DNA from 2 places in the Desulfosporosinus paludis genome. Region 1 is predicted to be linked to the other one. Evidence: riboswitches for the same ligand, from Rfam matches in the RefSeq annotation. Region 1 holds a riboswitch; the other holds the start of a gene.
The links. A riboswitch is a leader RNA that binds a small molecule or an ion and turns the genes downstream of it on or off. The one in region 1 is predicted to bind thiamine pyrophosphate.

Region 1 (5,236 bases):
ACAGGTAAGAACAAAATACCGAAATCCGTGGTGTTGGGGGGATCAAGATATTTATCGTGAATACTCTTACCCTCTGACCTTATACGGTTTTCCAACGATTTGCCCAGCTCTTCAATGCGCGGAACATTAGCTTGTTCTTGAGCTTCCATCAATCGCTCATAGTCTTCCAAGGGAAATTTAGCATCGATTGGCAGCCAAAGGATACTGTCTTGGCCATCGCGCGCCGGAAGCCTTATGGCATATTCAACGCGGTCATTGCTGCCGGCTTTCGTTATAACGTTGGTATCATATTGTTCGGGCGTAAGGAGTTGCTCAAGCAAATTCCCAAGCTGAATCTCACCCATAATCCCTCTTGTTTTAACATTTGTTAGGACTTTCTTTAAATCTCCAACTCCAGAGGCCAGAGTATGCATTTCTCCAAGCCCTTTGTGCACCGCTTCAAGTCTTTCACTGACTAACTTAAAAGATTCCCCTAATCGTTGTTCAAGCGTGGCACTAAGTTTTTCATCGACGGTGGCACGCATCTGGTCCAATTTCTGGGCGTTATCTTGTTGAATCTGGAAAAGTCGTTCCTCCACAGTCTGGCGCAAGCGTTCTAATTTTAGATCATTGGTTTTCGTGAGAGAACCTAACTGAGCAGAAAAGATGTCCAATTGGCTGCGCTCAAGAGCTGCGATTTCAGCCATACGTGCCAGTATGGAATCGTTGAATGAATGGACGGTTTGGATAAGCTCTTCACGGGCCTGCCGAGCATTAAGCGTTGATTCTTCACGATTTCTGGAAATTTCCCCATTAACAAGCCGCTCGCTGCGCTCAAGACTCTTCTCAAGCAAGTCAAAATTACTTCGGAATTGAACAAAGGAATTCCTCGACGATCGATATACAAGGAGTATCAGAAGGACTATTGAAATACAAACAAGAACAATTAGGGCGGTAAGTACTAGATCTTCCATTAAGAATGCCTCCTAGATTAATAGTCTCAGTAATACATTAACACACTCGGGAGACAATTCTGGGTTTATAAAAAAATTCCTTCTTGATGTGAAGTTATACACCGGAACTTTTAATTCGTTGGCAAAGTTGGGATACCAGATCGTATCCTGTTTAAGACGGGGCGTCTTACAAGTCATGAATTTCTAGAAATGCAGCGGCATTGTGAAATTGGACACCGCATTGCCCAATCCGCCCCGAACTTGCTGTCTATCGCTGATTTTATATTACGGCATCGCGAATGCTGGAATGGGGAAGGTTATCCTTTGGGGCCCAAAGAGGACGCGACCCCTATCGTATGCCGCATTTTGGCTATTGCTGATGCTTATGATGCTTATGAGGGAAGGAATCGTATGAATTTTTTAAGGAATTGACTTTGAGCATTTTCCATGTTAGATTTAAAAAAACTAATATCGCATTGGCAGGGGAGCTAGAGAGGCTGGCTGAGATTTAGACCCCAAAAAGTCTAAGACCCTATAAACCTGATCTGGATAATGCCAGCGTAGGTAAGCAGTTTCTCTTTTCTCTTCTTCTAAGGAAAGATTTAAGAGCTCAAATCCTATTCTGGAATTTGGGCTCTTTTTGCATGGAAATTTTTGCCAAGATAAGGAGGAGGACTATGAAAAAGGTACTGACGATCGCAGGTTCTGACAGCAGTGGGGGAGCAGGAATCCAGGCCGATCTCAAAACGTTTTCTGCTCATGGAGTCTTCGGTATGAGTGTCATTACAGCTGTAACCGCTCAAAACACCCAAGGAGTCTTTGCTGTTCAGGACATTTCTAGTGACGTGATTGCCGCGCAGATTAAGGCAGTTTTCGAGGATATTGAAGTAGATGGGGTAAAGGTTGGAATGGTCTCTCAAATTCCAACAATCGAGGTGATCGCCGAACAGCTGAGGTTATATGCTCCGCGGACCATTGTAATTGACCCAGTCATGGTATCTAAAAGTGGTTACCATTTGTTAAACCCTGAGGCAGAGTCAACCTTGATTCATGAACTTTTGCCTTTAGCTACGGTTGTAACCCCCAATATTCCAGAGGCCGAAGTCATAACGAAAATGGCAATTCACACCACGGCCCAAATGGAAAATGCTGCCAAGGAAATCTATCAAATGGGAGCCAAGAACGTTCTTCTTAAGGGGGGACACCTTGAAGGCGCATCTACGGATATCTTGTACGATGGCCAGAGTTTCAGATATTTTACCACAGCACGCATACAGACTAAGAATACTCATGGAACGGGCTGCACCTTGTCGTCGGCCATAACCTCTAACCTCGCTCTTTGCTATCCTCTTTACGAAGCAGTTGCCCAAGCGAAAGAGTACATTACCATAGCAATTGAACATTCTTTAGATATTGGGAAAGGTGTGGGGCCTACCCATCACTTTTATACACTTTACAAGAAGGCGGGAATTATTAAGTGAGTGAACCTGTAAAAAATAATGTAACCTGGTTTAACTTCACCACGCTCTGGTTTGGCGCAGCCATATCCGTCGCTGAGATCTTAGCAGGCGGATTATTGGCACCCTTGGGCTTTAAGATGGGAGCTCTTGCCATCATATTAGGACATATCGTTGGAACGACTCTTTTAGTACTTGGCGGAATTATCGGTACAAATGAGCGAATTCCAGCCTTGGTTTCGACCAGAATTTCTTTTGGACAATACGGGTCTTACGTATTCTCCATCTTAAATGTTTTACAGTTATTGGGTTGGACAGCTGTTATGATTATCGCTGGGGCCAGATCCGTTAATCAGATCACAAAGCTTTTATGGTCCTTCGATAATATTACGATCTGGAGCTTAGTGATAGGGGCTTTTGTCCTGGTCTGGGTATGGTTGGGAAAAGACAGCGGTTGGAAAAAAGCCAATCATATTGCCGTTATCTTACTGTTCCTCTTGACTCTTGTTCTGAGTGTGCTTATCTTCCGCAATCACGATTTATTCAGTAAACAAGTGACCGGAGAAATGACCTTCGGTTCTGCTTTGGAGTTAGCTGTAGTTATGCCTCTGTCTTGGTTGCCTTTGATCTCCGATTATACTCGTTTTGCTAAAACAAAACACGGCGGAGCTGGGGGAAGTTGGCTAGGCTACTTCTTTGGCAGCAGTTGGATGTACATTATTGGTTTAGGGGCCGCTATCATTGCATCAGATCCAGATCCTTCGGCAATGCTCTTGGCTGCTAATCTTGGCATGGTAGCGTTGGGTATTATCGTTTTGGCTACGGTGACAACCACCTTTCTGGACGCGTATTCAGCCGGGGTAACCTTATTGAATATTTTCCCTAAGTTAAATGAAAAGAAAATAGCCTTGATCATGACAGCGATTGGCACAGGATTAGCCATTATCGTAAATATTGAGCAATATCAAGATTTTCTCTACGCGATCGGTTCAGTCTTTGCGCCTTTATTTGCCATTCTCTTAACCGACTATTTCCTATTTAAAAACAAGACAATACAAAAAGACCTTTTAATCAATTGGGCTGCCTTGATCTTTTGTATCATAGGAACAATCCTCTACTATCAGTTTATCAAGTTCGATTTCTTTTTTGGATCTACCATTCCGGTTATGTTGCTTATTAGCATACTATATTCTTTAACATGGAGGTTGACAAAGACATGGAAATACGTGAGAAAATCTTAACAAATCTCAAAGCTGTCAAAGAACGGAACCCTTTGATACACCATATTACAAACTATGTAACGGTCAATGATTGTGCGAATATTGTACTTGCCCTGGGAGGCTCCCCAGTTATGGCAGATGATCACGAAGAAGTTGCTGAAATGGTGGGATTTGCTTCAGCTTTAGTCTTGAATATCGGAACTCTGAATTCAAGAACCATTGAGAGCATGCTGATAGCAGGTAAACGAGCTAAGGATATAGGGGTTCCGATAATTCTGGACCCGGTAGGTGTCGGTGCAACACAATTGCGAACTAAAACTGCCCAGAAACTGATACAAGAGCTCAATCCCAACGTTATCCGTGGAAATATGTCCGAAATCAGCGTCTTAGCAGGCCAAGAGGTTGCCATTAAAGGAGTGGATTCCTTGGCTGATGAACAAGACAGTACTGTTATTGCCAAGAAGCTCGCCTCAGCCCTAAATTGCGTCATTGCTATTACAGGTAAGACTGATGTTGTCTCTGACGGAAAGCAACTTTGTTTATTAGACAACGGGCATCGGATTCTGGCGGATGTTACAGGAACAGGATGCATGACCACTTCTTTAGTTGGCACGTATTGTGGCGCAACTACAGACTATTTCTCCGCAGCAGTAGCCGGAATAGCAAGTATGGGTTTAGCAGGCGAGATTGCCCAGGCCTCTCTCCATCACGGTGAAGGGATTGGAACCTTTCGGGCCCGAATGTTCGATAGTATCTATAATCTGACACCTGAACAACTTGCTCAGGAAAGTAAGATCCGCCATGAGTAAGATGAGCGCAGACTATAGTTTATATTTGGTCACGGATCGAATCCAACTTGGCAAACGTGATTTGGCCCACAGTGTGGAACTAGCTATCCAGGGCGGAGTCACTCTTGTTCAGCTCCGAGAAAAATCCATATCAACTCGAGAATTTCTAGAAATAGCCTATCAAGTGAAAGAGATCACTTCGCGCTATAAAATCCCCTTGTTTATTAATGATCGTTTGGATATTGCCCTGGCCGTAGACGCTGATGGCTTGCATATTGGTCAAGATGACCTCCCCTTAACTAAAGCAAAAGAACTCTTTCCCAATAAACTAATAGGAGTCTCTGCCAGCAACCTAGCAGAAGCTCTTTTGGCTGCAGAACAGGGTGCAGACTATTTAGGAGTTGGAGCGATGTATAGTACCTCAACAAAATCCGATGCTAAACTAGTCAGTCTTGATGAGTTGGAACTCATTAAAAAATCAGTATCAATCCCTGTCGTAGCGATTGGTGGAATTAATCAGCAAAATGTTCAGCAAATCATGGATACCCGGATCGATGGAGTCGCTATTGTATCGGCCATTCTGGCTCAAGACGATATCCTTCAAGCTGCCCATGATTTCCAAACGCTCCTAAAATCAAATCGTTAATTTTAATGATAGAAACGGAGTCCTTAGGAAGGGCTCCGTTTCTGCCTTGAATCTTAATCCGTTTAGGTTAAGCCAACCTGAATTAGGCTTGTAGAGTCTTAAACGGTGCGATATACTTGAAAACATACATATTGGATAAGGATATTATCACACAAGGAGGAGTCTAAATGCTGCAAGGAAACGTTGCTTTAAT
Region 2 (5,236 bases), 220 kb from region 1:
CGCTATTATTCCTTCTTTCATATCATCGAGAGAAGGAAGACGAAGATGTTCTGCTGGGGTCACATAACATAAGAAATCTGCTCCTGATGCGGCAGCTATTGCACCACCAATTGCACTGGTGATGTGATCATAACCGGGAGCGATATCCGTAACTACTGGGCCTAACACATAGAAAGGTGCGTTATGACATAATTTCTTTTCTAATAACATATTAGCTTTTATTTCATTGAGAGGGATATGGCCGGGGCCTTCGATCATAACCTGAACGTTCTTCTCCCACGCACGCAGGGTCAATTCGCCCATCACAATAAGTTCTTCAATTTGCGAAGGATCAGTGGCATCTGCCAGTGATCCTGGACGACAACCGTCCCCTAAGCTTAGGGTTACATCGTACTTCGCACAAATTTCCAGTAAATCGTCAAAGTACTCATAAAAAGGATTCTCTCTATTAGTTAATTCCATCCAGGCAAACAGTAAAGAGCCTCCACGGGAAACAATATTGGTGATTCTTTTGTTCCGTCGAAAATGGGTCGCTGTTTGGCGGTTGAGCCCTGCATGTATTGTCATGAAATCTACACCATCACGTGCATGTTTTTCAACGACCGACAGAAACTCTTCTACGGTAATATCTTCCAGTTTTTTCTCCAAAAAACCGATCGCGTCATACATAGGAACTGTACCTATCATAGCTGGAGACATGTCGATAAGGCGGGCACGAAATTCTGCAGTCTTGCCGTAGTTGCTCAAATCCATAATAGCTTCAGCTTTCATGTTAATAGCTGTTTGTACTTTTTTTAGTTCCAGGTCAATATTCGCACAATCTTTGGATATTCCTAGGTTTACATTAACCTTTGTTCTGAGGCCTTGACCAACACCTTCAGGGCTTAAACTATGGTGGTTAATATTAGCAGGAATAACGACGGTGCCTTCGGCGACACGTAAACGTATATCTTCGGGTGTTTGATTCTCTTTTTGAGCAACAATTTTCATAGCTTCAGTAATCTCGCCTCGTTTGGCAGCAGCCATTTGTGTAGTCATGATAATAGTACCTCCTCAATTATTTTAGGTTTCATTTTGTTATTAAGGTTAACTAAATATGTTATGAAGGCTTCCTCGTTCCCCCTTTTATTTCGGATTTTCTAGAAGTGCAAAAAGAAAGCTATCTAAGCCCATAAGGGGTACTCCTAGCAAATAATAGTTTTTTAAAAGTCTTAATTAAGCAGATTGACTATTGAGCATTAGCTTATCAAGACATACACTTGATTTTAGCGGATATTGTTCATTAAAACAGGCTAAACAGACTTCTTGAGCGATAAGTGATTTGAGTAAACCGTCTTGTGATAAATAATACAGTGAGTCCGCCCCAATATATTGGCATATCTTGTCTACCGACATATGCGCTGCAATTAATTCCGTTTGTTCACTAATATCGACCCCGTAATAACATGGAAATTGCACTGGAGGAGAAGCAATAAGCAGATGCACTTCTCTAGCGCCAGCCTCACGAATAAGTTTAACTAGCTTAACACTGGTAGTTCCACGTACCAGGGAATCATCAATCATTAATACACGTTTTGAGCGTATAACCTCTGGTTGCACTCTTAAGGTCTTCACCACCATAAGTTCTCTTAACGTTTGAGTGGGTTGTATGAATGAGCGTTCATTCTGAGTAATTTTGAATATAGCCTCTTCTAAGGGTAGCTGCCTAGCAGAAGCATAACCTAAGGCCGCGTGGCGTCCGGAGCGAGGGACGGGGATAACTACATCAGCATCTACAGGGTATTCTCTGGCTAATTCTTGTCCCATACGGAAACGACTCATTTCAACGTTAACACTATCAATGGTACTGGATGGATGTGCGAAATAGATATATTCAAATGCACAACAACACTTTCTTTGAGTTTGAAAAATTTGATGGGATTTAAATCCGGTCTCATTAATGATTATCATCTCTCCGGGAGCAACATCTCTGATAAAAGTTGCTCCAATTGATTGTAATGCAAAGCTTTCAGAGGCTATGCAGTAAGCATTTCCAAAACGTCCTATGCAGAGTGGCCGAAAACCCAGTGGGTCTCGTATACCAATCAAGGCGTTTTTTGTCATGATAACTAATGAATACGCTCCGTTTAATTTACACAGAGCTTTAGAAATAGCATTTTCTAAAGAAGTAACTTGGTCATTTATCAAATGTAAAATTACTTCACTATCTGCTGTACTTTCAAAACGGTGACCGGCTTGAGCAAGAGATATGCGTAGTTCTTTGGCATTTATGATATTGCCATTGTGGGCCAAAGCTATTTCTCCAAATTTAGTGGAGAGGGTTAGTGGTTGAGCATTGTCGATAAGATTCGAGCCCGTTGTAGAATAACGAACATGGCCTATTGCATTGCTTCCAGCCAAATTTGCAAGGATCTCATCATTGAAGACATCGGTAACTAAACCTAAAGCTTTAAAGGTTCTCATTGACATTTTATGAAATGACGCAATACCGCAAGACTCTTGTCCCCGATGTTGTAACGCTTTTAAGCCAGAAAAGGTCAAACTGGCAGCATCATCGTTTGTCCCAATAATGCCAAACACTCCACATTCTTCCTTTGGTTTTTCCTGTTCGCAATTCATCAGGAAACCCTCCCCAAACTAAATAAAAAACAGCTTACCCGTCGGTAAGCTGTCGTTTTGACTTACATAAATACACTTCAGTGAAGTCAATAATTGACGATTTTGCTTCCCTACGCTGGTATTAACCAGATCAGGTTCAAAGGGATAAGAGCATTGCTCTTTCTCAGCCACATTTGGGCACCCCCAGCACAATTAAATTATGACTTATTATACGACCTCATCTTCGAGATGTAAAGGTATACATTATACTATCAGAACAGCAATCCTCTTTTCCCTCCTCAATGAGTTCTACTCTGTCTAAGAGTAAGAGAATGCATAGCAACTTAACTCCCGCAAATAATAAGCCTATCACCAAAGAGGAGATGAGCTATATGAAACGTATTAAGGTTGGAATCGCATTTATTTCAATGTTCGGGTTAATATTAGGAACAGCCAGTATCGCAAACGCTGTCCCCAAATACAAAGTTCCTCAGGTAAAAACATTTCATAGTACAAAAAGTACACATCATCAGAACAAGGGCCAAACACCCAAATTAACAGTTCATAAGTCGGCTAAGTCAACTAAAACGCTTAAATCGGTAAAGCAGTTAAAAGATTAATATGTAAAGCTCTCGGCATATCAGATGCTGGGGGCTTATTTCTTTGCCAAAAACCACAAATCACAAGTGTTTATCAATTTTACTAAAAGTCAAAAGGATGCCACCATTTGATGGGTATTGCCTAACAGAAAGATGAAATTATTTTTATTTGACAGATGATGTAGATTTCTCTGTTTGAGAGCATAATCCATTGTTAGAATGACGGATATTGCAGAAAAGCTCGCACGCATTTTTGGAGTATGGTAATATATGGTATATTGATATTAAAGGGGGGGATTTATATTCGTATGATTTCAAATCGAAAACAATGGCCGGTTTTAATGACTATACTCCTAGGCTTGAGTATAGTACTTAATGGCTGTGGCAATTTAACTGCTGGGCTTTCCAAACAATCCACACCTACGGCAGCTATGCCTACCACTCTAGATTCAACCGATAAAACAATTCCATCGGTTCCTGTTACTCCTGAAGATACAACTAGTCAAACTCCAACCTCAAGTCAAAAACTTTCGGAATCTGTTAAAACAACACCATTAACATCAACAGAGAAAAGTAATCCATTAACTATAAGTAAAGCTAAGTACAATCAACTTAAATACGGTGACACATATGAAAAGATCAAAAGTTTATTAGGAGGTACCGGTGATATTGTGACTGAAAGTGGCACAAAGGGAAGCAAAGGTTACGCCGTAACCTATTTGTGTCACGTAAAATCTCCATCCGGAGCAGAAGTTTTTCTAGCCTTTAAAGACAACAAATTAGTTAATAAAATGGAGGTTAACTTGCAATAACAAGGCGATTGTTCTATTATTTATTCTTGAAACACCTCTTGATTGAGGTGTTTACTTTTTACGTACAGTTCCTTCTCCTTGTCTTTGAAAACTTTTGTTTGACGACATCTAAAAGTATGTAGATATACGTGTATGGCAAGACTTTAGGAATCTGCTATTAATATAAAGGGAGTCAACGCATGAACTACAAAGTTACCAAGGAAACTCCATATACATTAGATAAATTAGAAAATCGGTGGTCTGCGGTCCTTTTCGTTACAGGGATATTAATAATCGTTGGATTTTTGTACATAGACCGTGGTCAAGAAATTTCAAACGTCATACGCTCAACTGGTTGCCTGGGAAAAGTAACAGCTATCCTTCTTATTACTCTTCTAAGCATGACACCGATTCCCACAGAGAGCTTAACGATTATATGTTTAAAGTCATACGGGATTGTTTGGGGAACTTTTTACTCTTGGGTTGGCTCGACACTTAGTTCAATAGCAATTTATTGGTTGGTACAAAGTATTAAAGAACCGTTGTTGCACAGTATCATTTCTCAGGAACGTTTTAACCAAGTGAATGAATGGATTAAACGAAAAGGAACTATTGGGTTGGTTGTGGCAAGATTATTGCCTCTCCCCGCTTTTATTGTTAATTATATTACGGCTATGATCCCGGCTATCGACTTTTGGAGTTATCTCTGGACGGCAGCCCTAACCATTATTCCTTCTTATATAGCAACTGCCCTAGTATTCATGGGGATTTCTGCGAACTATAGAATTTGGCTGTTAGTAGGCAGTTTCGCCATGGTGATACTATGGATTTTCAGTTACCTTATGAGTCGTTATCCGATGGCAAAAGAAACCTTCTGATTTTTGTTTTTCAACATCAATCAACTTCTTATTGAGAATACCTCCCTTACTTGAGCTTAATTGTTAACTTCTATCACAAGATCTACATTTGGTTCCCGAACATTACTAGAGTTATCAGTAGAATGATTTTTACTTATATGATCAGTCTGTAATTGTTCTTTCGCTGACCCCTTGTTTTCTTATAGTAGGAGTATTTACCTTTATAAGTACTGGTTCGGTATCTCCATTACTAAATAACTTATAGGACGCATCTTTACAGACTTCAGGTTTAACTTTCCAGTAACTAATTCCCCCTTCAACCGAAAAGTTTCCAGGTAATGTTTCCGATACTATTTTAGTGTTTTTTATTTGGAACAAGTCATTTGCTAAT

Region 2: another riboswitch for thiamine pyrophosphate. It lies ahead of purF (amidophosphoribosyltransferase); the one in region 1 lies ahead of thiD (bifunctional hydroxymethylpyrimidine kinase/phosphomethylpyrimidine kinase).

What each region holds. Positions count from the first base shown of each region.
Region 1 covers NZ_CP144211.1:5,089,961-5,095,196, forward strand. Annotated here, with positions in the region: gene VZF35_RS25195 (DNA recombination protein RmuC) at 1-953, opposite strand, end outside; partial or broken gene VZF35_RS25200 (HD-GYP domain-containing protein) at 1,083-1,364, shown strand; TPP riboswitch at 1,404-1,516, shown strand; gene thiD (bifunctional hydroxymethylpyrimidine kinase/phosphomethylpyrimidine kinase) at 1,610-2,413, shown strand; gene cytX (putative hydroxymethylpyrimidine transporter CytX) at 2,410-3,630, shown strand; gene thiM (hydroxyethylthiazole kinase) at 3,606-4,418, shown strand; gene thiE (thiamine phosphate synthase) at 4,411-5,043, shown strand; gene VZF35_RS25225 (SDR family NAD(P)-dependent oxidoreductase) at 5,211-5,236, shown strand, end outside.
Region 2 covers NZ_CP144211.1:5,310,779-5,316,014, reverse strand. Annotated here, with positions in the region: gene thiC (phosphomethylpyrimidine synthase ThiC) at 1-1,044, opposite strand, end outside; gene purF (amidophosphoribosyltransferase) at 1,216-2,619, opposite strand; TPP riboswitch at 2,710-2,814, opposite strand; gene VZF35_RS26300 (hypothetical protein) at 2,991-3,218, shown strand; gene VZF35_RS26295 (hypothetical protein) at 3,506-4,009, shown strand; gene VZF35_RS26290 (TVP38/TMEM64 family protein) at 4,189-4,866, shown strand; gene VZF35_RS26285 (LCP family protein) at 5,008-5,236, opposite strand, start outside.